DNA from 3 places in the Staphylococcus dromedarii genome. Region 3 is predicted to be linked to each of the others. Evidence: riboswitches for the same ligand, from Rfam matches in the RefSeq annotation. Region 3 holds a riboswitch; each other region holds the start of a gene.

Evidence for each region. Region 3 has a riboswitch for S-adenosylmethionine ahead of MUA88_RS10500 (O-acetylhomoserine aminocarboxypropyltransferase/cysteine synthase family protein). Riboswitches for the same ligand answer to the same signal wherever they lie in the genome.
Region 1: it holds a riboswitch for S-adenosylmethionine, as region 3 does, so the genes downstream of both, MUA88_RS02615 (methionine ABC transporter ATP-binding protein) here and MUA88_RS10500 (O-acetylhomoserine aminocarboxypropyltransferase/cysteine synthase family protein) in region 3, are expected to answer to the same signal.
Region 2: it holds a riboswitch for S-adenosylmethionine, as region 3 does, so the genes downstream of both, MUA88_RS08565 (M20 family metallopeptidase) here and MUA88_RS10500 (O-acetylhomoserine aminocarboxypropyltransferase/cysteine synthase family protein) in region 3, are expected to answer to the same signal.

Annotation. Positions count from the first base shown of each region.
Region 1 covers NZ_CP094718.1:527,228-532,569, reverse strand. The annotation lists partial or broken gene MUA88_RS02630 (MetQ/NlpA family ABC transporter substrate-binding protein) at 1-112, opposite strand, end outside; gene MUA88_RS02625 (MetQ/NlpA family ABC transporter substrate-binding protein) at 233-1,048, opposite strand; gene MUA88_RS02620 (methionine ABC transporter permease) at 1,072-1,767, opposite strand; gene MUA88_RS02615 (methionine ABC transporter ATP-binding protein) at 1,760-2,788, opposite strand; SAM riboswitch class I at 2,881-2,989, opposite strand; gene MUA88_RS02610 (thioredoxin family protein) at 3,029-3,346, opposite strand; gene gcvH (glycine cleavage system protein GcvH) at 3,486-3,866, opposite strand; gene MUA88_RS02600 (arsenate reductase family protein) at 3,936-4,289, opposite strand; gene MUA88_RS02595 (thioredoxin family protein) at 4,483-4,806, shown strand; gene MUA88_RS02590 (nitroreductase family protein) at 4,859-5,342, opposite strand, start outside.
Region 2 covers NZ_CP094718.1:1,722,985-1,728,326, reverse strand. The annotation lists gene deoD (purine-nucleoside phosphorylase) at 1-459, opposite strand, end outside; gene MUA88_RS08580 (pyrimidine-nucleoside phosphorylase) at 964-2,265, shown strand; gene MUA88_RS08575 (DoxX family protein) at 2,279-2,632, shown strand; gene MUA88_RS08570 (S-ribosylhomocysteine lyase) at 2,686-3,153, opposite strand; SAM riboswitch class I at 3,371-3,475, shown strand; gene MUA88_RS08565 (M20 family metallopeptidase) at 3,573-4,754, shown strand; gene ldmS (L-aspartate--L-methionine ligase LdmS) at 4,751-5,342, shown strand, end outside.
Region 3 covers NZ_CP094718.1:2,109,296-2,114,637, forward strand. The annotation lists gene adcA (zinc ABC transporter substrate-binding lipoprotein AdcA) at 73-1,689, opposite strand; gene MUA88_RS10500 (O-acetylhomoserine aminocarboxypropyltransferase/cysteine synthase family protein) at 1,880-3,163, opposite strand; SAM riboswitch class I at 3,273-3,371, opposite strand; gene nrdG (anaerobic ribonucleoside-triphosphate reductase activating protein) at 3,487-4,026, opposite strand; gene nrdD (anaerobic ribonucleoside-triphosphate reductase) at 4,023-5,342, opposite strand, start outside.

The sequences.
Region 1 (5,342 bases), 610 kb from region 3:
CTGCAACAACAATTTTCTTATCTTCTTTTGACGTCTCTTTTTGTTGACCACATGCTGTTAAAATGACAGCAAATGCAAATAATAATAGTGTGAATATTCTTAATCTTTTCATTGAAATCCCCCTTTCTCCTTCATCCCACTCTGAAATGAGTGATAAAAAAAGACGGGGTCACGCTGTGCCTTTTACACAGTGTGCTCCCATCTTATTATTTAATTCTCAAAGTAAGTAACCTTATTCTGCTGGAGTTACTGCACCATCATATTTCTTATTGATAAAGTCTTTGATGTCTTTAGATTGTAAAACTTCAATTAATGCTTTGATTTTCGCATCATCTTTATGTCCTTCTTGAACTGCAATTAGGTTTGCATAAGGATTGTCTTTGCCGTTTTCAACTGCGATAGAGTCTTTTTGCGGGTTTAACTTTTGCTCAATTGCATAGTTAGAGTTGATAATAACCGCGTCACCTTCGTTGTTTTGGTAAGTTTTTGGTAAGAACTCTGCCGCTTGTTTGTTGTTGAACTTAATGTCTTTTTTGTTTTCTACAATGTCATCAAAAGTAGCATCTTGAATCTTAACGCCATCTTTGATTTTGATTAATCCTTCATCCACGAAGAATTTAAGAAAACGACCTTGTTCAGCTGGGTTGTTAGAAACGAAAACTTCTGCTCCATCTGGTAAGTCTTTTAAGCTTTTATATTTTTGAGAATAGACAGCCATTGGTTCTAAGTGAACATTACCTACTGATTCAATTTTGTATTTTTTGTCTTTCTTTTCAGTTTCTAAATATGGTGTATGTTGGAAGAAGTTTGCATCGATTTCACCTGCATCTAACAATTTGTTAGGTGTTGTGTAGTCATTGATTACTTTTACCTCTAAGTCATAACCTTTATCTTTTAATAATGGTTTAGCTTCTTCAAGGATTTCTGCATGAGGTGCTGGAGATGCACCTACAACAACTTTCTTATCATTTTTGTCTTCTTTGTTACCACATGCAGCAAGTGCTACTGCTAAAACAAGAACTAATGCAATGGATAAAATTCTTTTCATAATTATATGCTCCTTTTAAAAAATTATCGTTTATCTATTTTATTTGTAAACCAATCCCCTAAGAATTGAATTACAAAAACGATGATCAAGATTAAGATAGTTGAAACTAAGATAACGTCATTTTGGTTACGTGTAAAACCAGTTAAGTAAGCTAAGTTACCTAAACCACCGGCACCGATAACACCGGCAACTGCTGTAGATCCTACAAGTGCAATGGCTGTTACGGTAATACCTGAAATCAATGCTGGCAATGATTCTGGAATTAAAACTTTCAAAATCACTGTCCAAGTATTTGACCCCATTGAACGTGCTGCTTCGATAACACCTTTATCAATTTCTTTAAGTGCAATTTCAACAAGTCGACCGTAGAAAGGTGAAGCACCGATAATTAACGCCGGTAACGCACCCGTTGGACCACTGATTGTTCCGAGAATCAAGCTTGTAAATGGAATTAAAAGCAAGATTAAAATGATGAACGGAATAGCACGGAATAAGTTTACAAAGAATGATACGATGCTATAAAATACACGACCAACCTTCGACTTACTCTTAGATGTTAAGAATAAGATAATACCTAAAACTAAACCTAGTACAAATGAAAATACCGTTGAAATCACAGTCATATAAAGTGTTTCATACGTTGCAATCCAAACTTCTGGCCAACGAATATTTGGCATTGTGATCATCTCATTTAAGATTTCACTAAAACTCTTACCCATGTTTAATCACCTCAACTAGAATGTTTTGCAACTCTAAATCATGTTGTAAATGATTAAAGTTTTCCTGTGAAATAGCTGGGATATGTAGGAGTAAAAATCCTGCTGCACCCGTTTTTGCTTGTTTGATATTGCCTTCTAAAATATTCACAGTGACATTATGTTTTCTTGCGATATATGAAACGACTGGTTGCGTCGTATTTTCACCAGAGAATGTTAACTTGATGACCCTGTCACCTGTTTCAAGTGGTAATGCATTCGCAATACTTTCGAAGTCATGTTCTGGTTGCAAGTCTTCTTGAACAAATCGACGTGTCACTTGATGTTGTGGGTTTTCAAAAACTTCTGATACTTTCCCTTCTTCAATGACACGGCCATTTTCCATCACGGCAACTTCATCACATACACGACGAATCACGTGCATTTCATGTGTGATGATAATAATTGTGAGGTTTTGTTCTTTCTTCAACTGTAGTAATAAATCTAAAATCTCATCAGTGGTTTGTGGATCTAGCGCACTTGTCGCTTCGTCACACAATAGCACTTCTGGATCATTTGCTAATGCTCGAGCAATCCCAACACGCTGTTTTTGACCACCTGACAATTCTGATGGATATGCATGTTCACGGCCGGCCAAACCAACGCGTTCTACTAATGACTTCGCTTTTTCTACGGCTTCCGCTTTAGGGACACCTGCAATTTCTAATGGGAACTTAATATTATCTAAAACAGTTCGTGACCATAATAAATTGAAATGTTGGAAAATCATGCTTACTTTTTGTCTCTTTTGGCGTAATGCTTGTTTGCTTAATTCAACGATATTATCGCCACCAATGATGACGTCGCCCGATGTCGGTGTCTCTAGGTAGTTAAAAAGCCTTACAAGCGTACTTTTACCTGCCCCAGAGAATCCAATAATGCCATAAATCGTTCCTTTATCAATATTTAAATTGACATGATCGACTGCAGTGACAGATTTGGATTTGCTTTCATATTTCTTTACAATATTTTTCAGCTCAATCATATTGCTCCTCCTTGTGCTAAGCATCTCTTACGCCAAATAAAAATTGCCTTCTCTTTTGAAATGAAAGAGAAGGCAATTTATAAGGTACCTTTCTCTCATCTTCAAAAGTTTGTTACAACTTTATGTGACTTGGCACCATTTCTATTACTAGACGGTTGCCGGGCTTCACAGGGCACATCCCTCCACCACTCGTGATAAGAGTTTTCTGAATATTGAATTGTTTAAATCATACCACCGCAATCAAGATTCGTCAATAACTTTTTTTATTTTTTCTAACAAAAAAGGTACTGACTGAAATGCATAGAGCCTTTCAACCTCTTGATCTTTTTTCATGATCAGTAAAACAGGTACTGACATAATCTTATTTTCTTGATTAAATTCTGGATAAAAATTTAAATTCACCTTCGTTAACGGTAACGCCAAAATCTTATTGGCAATATCTAACATGTGTTCAGAAACTTTGCATGTCCCACACATGCTTGTATATCCAAAAATGAGATGAACTTCTTCATCAAAGTGTTCTGTCAGCACCTCATCTTGTGTGTGATTCTGTGTCATCTTGTACAACCTCTCACCTTGTTATTCTAGGTTGAGAGTAGCACCTTATACAAAGTTATGCTACTATATCGGCTTCTTTATATACAAAAATCCGGAATGAAATTGTGATTCACATTTTCATTCCGGAAATTTAGTATTATTATTCGCCAATCATTTCTTCGTAAGCAGCTGCATCCATTAATGCGTCTAACTCACTTTCGTCTGATAATTCAACTTTAACCATCCATGCATTTTCGTATGGTGATTCGTTAACAGCTTCTGGCTCATCTTCTAAGCTTTCGTTAACTTCAACAACTTTACCTGATACTGGTGAATAAAGTTCAGAAACTGTTTTTACAGATTCTACGCTACCGAATGTATCGCCTTCTGTTACTTCATCGTCAACTTCTGGAAGCTCAACGAATACGATATCGCCTAATTCATTTTGTGCGAAATCAGTAATACCGATAAGTGCTGTATTACCTTCCACTTTTACCCATTCATGTTCTTTTGAATATTTTAAATTACTTGGCACTGCCACTTGAATCCCCTCCAATTGTTAATGTTACATTCATTCTGACACATTGCTGAATATCTATCAACTATTTTCTTACAGCCACGTTTCTCGATAAGTTTCTTCTTTGAATCCAACAGTCACTTTATCTCCAGAAACTGCCAATGGTCGTTTCACTAACATACCATCTGTTGCTAGCAATTCTAACATTTCATCGTCTGACATCTCTGGAAGTTTATCTTTTAAATTTAACTCACGATATTTTGCACCGTGTGTATTAAATAATTTTTTAACTTCTATTCCCGTAGATGCTACAATTTTTTCAAATTCTTCTTTCGTAGGGTTAAGCTGTACAATATCAATTGGTTCAAAGCTCACACCTTGCTCTGTTAAAAACTTAGCGGCCTTTTTACAAGTTGTACAATTTTTGTATTGATAAAACTTTATCATAAACATACCTCCTGTATTCACTTAACTCAAATATAACAAACATTTAAAAATATTGCTCTTTTTTATAAAAAAATTATTATTTAACACTTTATAAATTACGTCATCTTATACAGCAAGCAGTTGCAATTTGAATGACTTCCCTTTTTAATTTCGATATAATGAGCTTACGAAAGAATAAGAGGAGGCATTTTTCATGCAAGCTATTAAAGATATGTCACAATTCAATGAAGTGATCCAAAGTGCAGAACCAGTCATCGTAAAATTCGAAGCAGGCTGGTGCCCTGACTGTAAAGTAATGGATATGTGGATTGATCCAATCGTTAAAAAATATAATGAGTATACTTGGTACGTTGTAGATCGTGACGAAGTTGAAGAAGCAGCAACAAAACATGATGTTATGGGTATTCCAAGTATTTTAATTTTCCAAAATGGTGAGAAGCTACACCACTTACATTCTGCAAATGCTAAAACACCAGAACAAGTTGAATCATTCTTAGCTGAAAGTTTTGGTAAATAAGATGACAAAAACGCGTATGAAACTGGAACCTCCATTTCATACGCGTTGTTTTTTAAATAAAATCAGTCACAAGACCTCTATTTTTTCTCTCACATTTCTTCATCTTGTCTTCTTCTTTAAGGTCTGTTAAATATATAAAGCCTACAAGACGTTCATCAGGTAACACACCAAATGCTTGTCGTACTTTTGGATTGAAAATATATTGTGGTGTTTTCCAACATGTACCAATACCTTGTTCGTAAAGCAATAGCAATAAATTCTGTGCAAATGCACCAACAGCGAGATAATTTTCATTTTCTTCACGTTGACGCGTATCACATTTCATAATCAACGCAACAAAACCACCTAGATTTGTTACCGCATCATAATGACTTTGCTGTTTTTCTGGCTCCTTTGGAAACGCATAGCGAGAAATCTCTCTACTCATTTCACCCAACTTATACTTTGGTACATAAACTGTACGCCATGGCTCTCTCATACCATGATTTGGTGCTTCTGCAGCATCAATGATTGCTTGATGTACTGCTGCATCATCG
Region 2 (5,342 bases), 390 kb from region 3:
AACATGTGTACGTGCACCAATGGCATCCGCTTTTTCTTTCGCTTTAACGATTAAGTCAAAATCACCAAGTGGTGCGAAGTTGCCTGGAATTTGGTATTGATCTACAAAGTTTGAATTTGTTGATGCGCCTTGAGCAATGATGATGTCATAAAGTTGAATGTCTTCTTGCATTGCGCCACAAGAACCGATACGGATAATTGTGTCTACATCGAAAAAGTTATATAACTCATATGAATAGATACCGATACTTGGAATCCCCATACCAGAACCCATCACTGAAACTTCTTTCCCTTTGTATGTGCCTGTGTAGCCAAACATATTACGCACGTCATTGAACTGTTCTACATTTTCTAAGAAGTTATCCGCAATATATTTTGCACGTAATGGATCGCCTGGCATTAATACCGTTTTAGCAATTTTTGTTCCGTTTGGTTGAATATGTGGTGTACCTTGTGTCATAACAAACAGCTCCTTGAATAATTTGATTTTATTGGATTACCTTAAAGATAACAGACCTGTCCCTAAATGTCGATTAGAGTTACTATTCGTCTATTGAACAAGGAATGAAACACATAGACAGTTATGTGATTGAATGCTAAGAGCTATATTCACAACTTTGTTAGGTGCTTAATCAAAATATTTACGATTTACAACTCGAAATATTTATCAAATGAAATATAATCAGATATAATAGAATAGAAAAGGCTTACAAAATAAATAAGGAAAAGACATAATCATTTTGTATTCTAGGAAACTGATTGTCAGTGTTTAAGGAACAGAATTCTAAATGCTTCTTTATATAATCTGGATACATGAGACTCCTAAGCGTAATATTTTCAACAGGCCTGTCACGATTCCAACATAATCCAAATGTGATTGTGTTTGTCGTATGGTTCTGTTCAAATACGATGCACATTTGTCTTAACCTTGTTTAAATGTAAAAGAGAGAAGAGGAGAATAATCATGAGAATGGTAGACATTATCGCAAAAAAAAGAGACGGACATGCTTTAACAACGGAAGAGATTAAGTTTTTTGTGAATGGATATACGAATGGTGATATTCCGGATTATCAAATGTCAAGTTTAGCAATGGCAATTTTCTTCCAAGATATGACAGATGAGGAACGTGCAGATTTAACAATGGCAATGGTTGAATCAGGTGATCAAATTGATCTGTCAGATATTAATGGTATCAAAGTAGACAAGCACTCAACAGGTGGTGTAGGTGATACAACAACACTTGTACTTGCACCTTTAGTAGCAGCATTAGATATTCCAGTTGCTAAGATGAGTGGACGTGGCTTAGGTCACACAGGTGGTACGATTGACAAATTAGAAGCAGTTGAAGGCTTCCACGTTGAGATTTCTGAAGATGAGTTTATTAAGTTAGTAAACGAAGATCATCTAGCAGTTATCGGTCAAACAGGTAACTTAACACCTGCGGATAAGAAAATTTATGCGCTACGTGATGTAACAGGTACGGTTAACTCAATTCCGTTAATTGCATCTTCTATTATGAGTAAGAAGATTGCTGCCGGTGCAGATGCGATTGTATTAGATGTTAAAACAGGTAACGGTGCATTCATGAAAACAGTTGAAGATGCAGAACAGTTAGCAAATGCTATGGTAAAAATTGGTAACCAAGTTGGCCGTAACACAATGGCGATTATTTCTGACATGAGTCAACCACTTGGTCGTGCCATTGGTAATGCACTTGAATTAAAAGAAGCGATTGACACATTAAAAGGTGAAGGACCAGAAGACTTAACAGAATTAGTCTTAACACTTGGTTCACAAATGGTCGTATTAGCTGAAAAAGCTGAGACTTTAGATGAAGCACGCGAAATGTTAAAAGGCGTGATCAATAATGGTAAAGCACTTGAGAAATTCAAAGTGTTCTTAAGCAATCAAGGTGGCGATGCATCTGTAGTGGATGATCCATCTAAGTTACCAACAGCACAATACACATTTGAATTACCAGCAAAACAATCTGGTGTTGTATCTGAAATGATCGCAAATGAAATTGGTATTGCGTCTATGATGTTAGGTGCAGGTCGTCAAACAAAAGAAGATACGATTGACTTAGCTGTTGGTCTTGTATTAAACAAAAAAGTCGGTGACAAAGTTGAAGAGGGCGAGTCACTCTTAACCATTTATGCGAACCAAGAAGATGTTGAACAAGTGAAAGAAAAATTATATGATAATATCACAATTAGTGATCATGGAGAAACACCTACATTGATTCACGAGATTATTACGAAATAAAGGATTGAGTATCATGAAATGGATAAGTCGACAACTGTTAGCAATCTTATTTACGGGAGCGGGATATTTACACTTTAAGAGAGAACGTAATTTCAGAAATATTGTACCGCACTATTTACCGTTCAAAAAAGAGATTGTTTGGATAACAGGTGTGATGGAATTGATCTTTGGTATTGGCTTAGCTATAAGAAAACCTGGCTACTGGTTTAAACATGCAATCATTGCATTTTTATGGGCGGTACTTCCAGCAAATATTTATATGGCACGTCATAAACTACCATTGGGTGATAAAGAATTACCTCAATCTGTTTTATATGGTCGACTCCCATTACAATTTGTCTTAATGACATGGATACGAAAACTATAATGATATAAAAAACACGGATGCACATGCACCCGTGTTTTTTTATGATTTTTAACCTATCCCTCACCAAAGACATCGTGCCATTGATCACGTTTATCTAAAAAGGCTTGAGCAATTTCTTTTGCGCCTTCTAATGAGTGAGAAGCTGCCCAACCACATTGTACTTCGTTGCATGCGGGTACTTCTGTGGCATTAAGGACATCTTGAACTGTCTTTTCAATAATGTTTAACACATCTTCATAATCGTCATGGTTGATGAATGATACATAAAAACCAGTTTGGCATCCCATAGGGCTTAAATCTACCACTTTGTCTGAATGGTTACGAATATTTTCGGCCATCAAATGTTCTAATGAGTGGAGCCCAGGCATCTCCATGTGCTCTTTGTTTGGTTGCTTAAAGCGAATATCATATTTATGAATTTCATCCCCGTTGTTACCTGTCATTTTACCGGCTAGGCGGATATAAGGAGCAACCACTTTTGTATGATCTAAGTTAAAACTTTCAACATTCATTTTTGGCATCGTCATAACGCCTCCTTTTTAGTTTATGGTTATTTTATCATATTCATTAAAAAGTGACAGGGGTGTGAATTGAATAATCTAACCATTTACCTGTACCTCCTTTGTTTAAAGGTTGAGAGTAGCGGGTATTATTAATTTTGTAAAGATTTTAGAAAATATTGAAAAAATAGCATGACAAATGGTAACAAATCCGATAGAATGAGTAATAATTAAATATAATTTATCAAGAGTGGTGGAGGGAATTGGCCCAGTGAAACCCTGCAACCTCATCGGAGACGATAAAGGTGCTAAATCCAACAGCAACATGGCTGACAGATAAATGACGTGGACAAGATATTATCAACTTTGTACATATCGCACTTGATAAATAGAGCGTTATTACAAAGTTGATATTTTTTTGAAAGGAGCTTTTTTCATTGATTACAGTAAAACAACAGATCCTAGACTATATAGATAACCATAGGCTGAATTATTTGGACATGAGTCATCAAATACATGAACGCCCAGAATTAGGCAATGAAGAATTATTTGCTTCACGATTATTAATTGATCATTTAAAGCAACATGATTTTGAAGTAACACGAGATATCGCTGGTCATGCGACAGGCTTTATCGCAACTTACCAATCTGAGAAACCAGGCCCAAGAATTGGCTTTTTAGCTGAGTATGATGCATTACCAGGTCTTGGTCACGCTTGTGGTCACAATATTATTGGGACAGCGAGTGTGTTAGCGGGTATCGCTTTAAAACAAGTGGTCGATGAGATTGGTGGTACAGTCGTAGTGTATGGTTGTCCAGCAGAAGAAGGTGGCGAAAATGGCTCTGCAAAAGCATCTTATGTGAAAGAAGGACTCATTGATGTTGATGTGGCATTAATGATTCATCCGGGTAATGAAACCTATCCAACGATTCATACATTAGCCGTTGATGTATTAGATATAAAATTCTTCGGACGTAGTGCACATGCTTCAGAAAATGCATATGAAGCACGCAATGCGCTAGATGCAATGCTCAGTTTCTTTAATGGTGTGGCACAATTACGTCAACATATTCAACCTTCTGAACGTGTTCATGGCGTGATATTAGATGGTGGTAAGGCTGCGAATATTATTCCTGACTTTACTCATGCGCGTTTCTATACAAGGGGGACAACGCGTAAGTCCTTGGACATCTTAACGGAGCGTGTGCATGACATTGCTAAAGGGGCGGCATTACAAACAGGCTGTAATTACGAATTTGGTCCAATTCAAAATGGTGTAAATGAGTTTATTAAATCTCCATTATTAGATAAATTATTCGAAAAGTATGCCACAGAACTTGGAGAAGAAGTCAGTCACGATGACTTTGGATTTGGTTCAACAGATACAGGTAACGTGAGTCATGTCGTGCCTACGATTCATCCTCATGTAAAAATAGGACCTCGTAGTTTAGTGGGACACACACATCGTTTTAGAGAAGCAGCAGCAAGTCCAATGGGCGACAAGGCGTTAATTAAAGGGGCAAAAATTATTGCGTTGATGGGCGCGAAGTTAATTCAAGATCCAGCGCAACTCGAGAAAATACAACAAGAACATCAATTGTTAAGGGAGCATTTATTATGACCAATGTAAAAAATAGTCATTCATATTTAACAATGGCTGAGTTGTATTCTAATGATGTCGTATACTCATCTCGACCTTCATATATTTCTAATCCATGGTTAGAACCAGATGAACACCAATCAAACTTCTTGTCAGCGAGAGAACTGCTCATCGCTAACATGCCAGTCATCGTACACGAAGCAAGTGTGACAGATAAGTTAGCACAATTATTTGAATTGGTTCATCGCAGTATTCCAGATAATTTATATTATTTTAAAGACCAATCTTCATATGAGTCACTATTACAACGTTTAACCTTAGAAGAAGACCGAAAAATTTATTTCCAATATGTGCATGGTGAAGATATTGTACCAGCAGATAAGTATGCGATGAATAAGCAAACGTTTATTGATTTGAACAATAAATCCAAAATACCAGAATGGACTAATGGTAAGTATTTACCAAAGCGTGAAGTCGTGCCATTTAAAGCGTTTGAAGATGCGGTACGTGAATGGGAACTACCCGTTGTCATTAAGCCGGGTGATGATCTACCGACAGCCGGTGGATATGGTGTCATGATTTGCTATACGCAAGAAGAACTTGAAAAGG
Region 3 (5,342 bases):
AATAATTTACAGCGAGAACCCCATAAAAAACACCCCTAATAGTCGCCTATCAGGGGTGTTCTCATTTCAATATTAGTGTGCTAACATTTCATCTTTTACTTCTTCTTTAGAAAGGTCAGCAGGGTAGTATGTTGGCCAGTTGTCTAATTCTTTTAAGACTTTATCACGGTCGTTACCCATAAAGATATGGTAATGACCTGTTTTAACCGGTGCAATGTTGTGGTCACTGAATTGTACATATTTCGGTAAGTCTTTAGAAGCTTCACCGTCTAACTTGAATGTGTAACGAACACCACGGTTACCACCTTCATAGTCTAAGATATCTTTACCATCATATTTGTACGTACCTGTTACAGATTTACCATTTCTTGTGAATGTAATTGTGTCATCTGTAATTTTGATGTTTTCAATGTCTGTTTTGTAACCAACATCATAGTACTCTTTATATTCTTTTGCTGATTTGTCACCTTTTTCTTCAGCTTTATGTTCGAATACTTCATCTAATGTACCATCTTTTAATAATGGGTATACTGATTGCCATTCACCTGCGTAGTCTGATAACTCACGGTCTTTCACTTGGCTATCTTTGAAGTAACCGTCTTGAATTGCTTTTGAGTGTTTGTCAGCAGCTTTTTCATCTTCAACTTTGATCTTATCGTTTAATGCTTTTTCAATGTTTTTGATGTTTTCTTCCATTAATGTTTGGTAAGTTGCATCTTTCGCTTGATCTTTAGATACAGATTCCATGTTGTTGAATTTCAATGGTTTTGCATCTGTTTCTTTACGGATTGTGTCTGTTACTTTGTTCGCAACATTTTCTTCGTATAAGATGTATTTCGCACCAGTTTCATTGATTTCATCTACAATTTTAGTTAATTCTTTTTGTGATGGATCTTCAGCATTCAAGCTTTGAACACCTTTTTGAACGAAACCATAGCGATCTGCTAAGTAACCAAGAGATTCGTGTGATACGAATACTGCATGACCATCATGACCTTCTGTTGCTTTTTCCATTTTGTTATCAAGCTTGTCTAAATCTTTTAATAACTTGTCAGCATTTTCTTTGTATTCTTTTTTGTTTTCTGGGTCACGTTTACTTAAGTCATCACGGATTGCTTTTACAAATTCTTCATCCATATTTGGATCTAACCATACGTGTGGATCGTAACCACCATGGTGATGATGTGCATGACCGTGCTCATCTGACTCATGATCATGTCCTTCTGCTTCATGATCGTGATCTTCACCTTCATGGTCGTGATCATGCTCTTCGCCTTCATCTCCATGTTCATGTTGGTCTGTTAATAATTCTGACTTATCAAGTGACTCCTCAAGAGATAACTTGTGGTCATCTTTTTTAATTGCGCCAGCTACTTTTTTAGCGACTGGGTCTAAATTATCGCCTGTGTATACGAATACATCTGATTTACTTGCGTTAATAATATCTTTTTGTGATGGTTCGAAACTATGTAAGTCCGTACCTTTAGGGTAAATAGATTTTACATCAACGTGTTCCCCACCAATTTGTTCAACAAATGATTGAAGTGGATAAACTGTTGTTGTTACTTTCATTTTGTCGCCTGAGCCTGAAGCTGATTTATTATCTTTATTGTCATCAGACTGACCACATGCTACTAATAACGAGCTTGCAAGTGCTGCCGTCGCTACTACTTTTAAACTTTTCTTCATTTATTGGACGCCTTCCTTCAAATAGTAATCATTACGATTAAAATTATACATGAGACTAGACAAATGTGCAATGACGTTTTTATTAATTTGTCAACTTATTTTATAGCAATAAGATAAAAAAATAGAGTCACTTTAGAAATCCTGTATAGGAAATGACTCCAAAGTGACCCATATATATATATTATTGATATTATTTTTGAATGGCTTCAAAACCACGTTCTAAGTCAGCAATAATATCATTGATATGTTCTATTCCGATAGACAAGCGTATTGTTTCTGGCTCAATACCTGCTGCACGTTGTTCTTCTTCTGTTAATTGTTGATGTGTTGTAGATGCTGGATGAATCACTAGTGACTTCGCATCTCCTACATTTGCGAGTAATGAGAAGAGTTCTAAACCTTCGATGAACTGTTTACCCGCTTCATAACCACCTTTAACGCCAAATGTAAAGATAGACCCTGCCCCTTTTGGTAAATAACGTTGTTTATTTTCATAGTATTCATTTGATTCTAAGCCAGCGTATTTTACCCATGCAACTTGATCATGCGCCTCTAAGTAACGCGCTACTTTTTCAGCATTTTCAACATGGCGTTCAAGGCGAAGTGATAACGTCTCCAATCCTTGTGTTAATAAAAAGGCATTGAACGGTGACAAGGCTGCACCTGTATCACGTAAGAGTGTTGTACGGATTTTGAAAGCTAACGCCGCTTCACCAAAAGCATCTTTGAATACAAGACCGTGGTATGACGGATCTGGTTCTGTTAATCCTGGGAACTTGCCATTATCCCAGTCAAAGTTACCGGCATCTACAATAACACCACCCATAGACGTGCCATGTCCACCAATAAATTTTGTAGCGGAGTGGACAACAATATTCGCACCATGTTCAATTGGACGGAATAAATAAGGAGAGGCAAATGTATTATCCACGATTAACACAATACCATGTTGTTTTGTCACAGACGCTAGGGCATCAAAGTCATCAATGTTACCCTCTGGATTACCGATTGTTTCTACAAAAAGACCTTTTGTATTCGGACGAATCGCCGCTTCAATATTCTCCGTTTTTGTTGTATCAACTAATGTCACTTCGATACCAAACTTAGGAAGTGTATGACTGAATAACGTATGTGTTCCACCATATAACTTATCACTCGCAACGATATGATCTCCGTTTTGTGCAACAGCTTGAATTGCATATGTAATAGCGGCCATACCTGATGCCACAGCGACACCTGCCACACCACCTTCTAATTCAGCAACACGTGTTTCTAACACAGCAGTCGTTGGGTTCGTTAATCGTGTATAAATGTTCCCAACTTCTTCTAAACCAAAGAGGCGTCCCGCATGTCCTGTATCGTCAAATGTAAATGATGTCGTTTGATAAATGGGTAATGCACGTGAATGAGTCGTCGCATCCACCTCTTGTCCTGCATGTAATTGTAATGTTTCAAACTCAAATGATTCTGTCATTCTTATTCCCTCCTCAATAAAATAAAAAGCACACAGAGACATCTCAACGTGTATCAAGATATCCCTGTGTGCATCTATAGATATAATCTTTATTTGATCAAACCATAAAGCCTTATCTCTCAGGTTTATGTACCTGCAGGAATTAGCACCTAACTAAATAGGTTGCCTGGTTTCATAGGGCCTGTCCCTTCACCAATCTTGATAAGAAATATTCATTGTAATGTGTTGCTTTTAAGTGTAAAGCTATAATATATCAGAAAATTTCGAAAGTCAACCGGTGACACTTAATTTCTGATCAATCTCTTCCACTTTTAAACCGAAAATCATTCCACATATATCGCGTGACTCATAGATTGCGTTTCAGCATACGTCGGAATATGAATGACTCGTTGATTGAGTGATCCTCGATATGCAAGATTTGGACGATATAATTTCTGAACAAACATCCCATCTACAAGGACATCAACTTCTTGTAAAAGGGCTGTGCGTTCATCATTTTGATGCCATAAATATTCCAGTTGATAACCTGTCCATACCCAAATATCTTTCGTACGACCAAAACATTCACGGAACGCCCGAATCAGCGGTGCAATGACAGCTAAGTTACAAAATGGTTCACCGCCGAGTATACTCAATCCTGAGATATACGATGGGGTACATGCTTCCATTACTTCGGATATAATTTCATCCGTAAAAGGTTCACCATAGCGAAAATGTTGGGCTGCGACATTATAACAGCCTGGACAGTGAAAAGGGCAGCCCGATACATACAAGCTACAGCGAACCCCTTCTCCATCCACAAAACTATGCGTTTCTATTTTTGCGATATAACCAGACCCTTGAATGACTGATCCCAGCTTCATGACTTGGGCACCTTCATATGTTTGACACGTGCACAAATTTCTTTATGGCGTCCTTCAATCGTTGGGCGCTGTACCGGGTTTCCAAGGTAGCCACACGTTCTCTTCACAACATCCACTGTTTCGGGATTCTGATTGCCACAATTTGGGCAGCGATAACCCGTATCTGTCGTATCAAAGTCACCTTCAAAGCCACAGTCATAACAGTGATCAATTGGAATATTCGTTCCTAAATAGCTCACACGATCATATGAATAGTCCCATACCGCTTCCAACGCCTTTTTATTATGGTCCAACTTCGGATATTCACAATAATGGATATAACCGCCACTCGCATAATGCGGATAGTCTTGTTCAAAGTCCAATTTTTCAAAAGGCGTCACATCTTTACGCACATCATAATGGAAAGAATTTTGATAATAACCTTTTTCCGTTACATCTGGAATTGACCCAAATTTCTCGTGATCAATACGGCAAAAGCGATCGGTCAATGATTCACTCGGTGTACTGTAAATACTAAACCAAACGTCATGCTTTTCTGTCCAAACATGTTGATAGTCACGCATCGCCTTTAAAATATCAATTGTAAATGCTTTGGCCTCTGGATTCGTCTCCCAATCAGGTCCATAGAAAACAGTCGCCACTTCATAAAGTCCAATATACCCCATAGAAATCGTTGCACGTTGATGCTTAAAAAGCGTAAATACCTCATCCTGTTCTTCCAAACGATATTTAAATGCGCCATGCTTATATAATATTGGTGCATTATTCGGTTCTGCTTGTTTCACACGTTCAATACGAAATGCAAGCGCATCATGTAACACCGCCATGCGCTCATTAAAAATGGTCCAGAAACGGTCCTTGTCACCCTTCGATTCAAGCGCAATACGTGGTAAATTCAACGTGACAACCCCTAAGTTACAACGACCACTATTCTCATATTCTCCTTGTTCATTTTGCCAAGCGGGTAAGAATGATCGACATCCCATTGGCGCTTTAAAGTCCCCTAAAAGTTCAACCGTTTTATCATAATTCAAAATATCCGGATACATCCGTTTCATCGAACATTCTAACGCCAATTGTTTCACATCATAGTTTGGATCTGTTGGGGCAAAATTCACACCCTTTTTAATAGAAAAAACAAGTTTTGGGAAAATAGCTGTAATACGATCTTTTCCCAATCCTTTAATACGTGTTTGTAGGATCGCTTGTTGAATTTTTCGACTCATCTCATCCGTCCCTAATCCAAAACCAAATGTCACAAATGGCGTTTGCCCATTAGATGTATAAAGTGTGTTCACTTCATACTCCAGACTCTC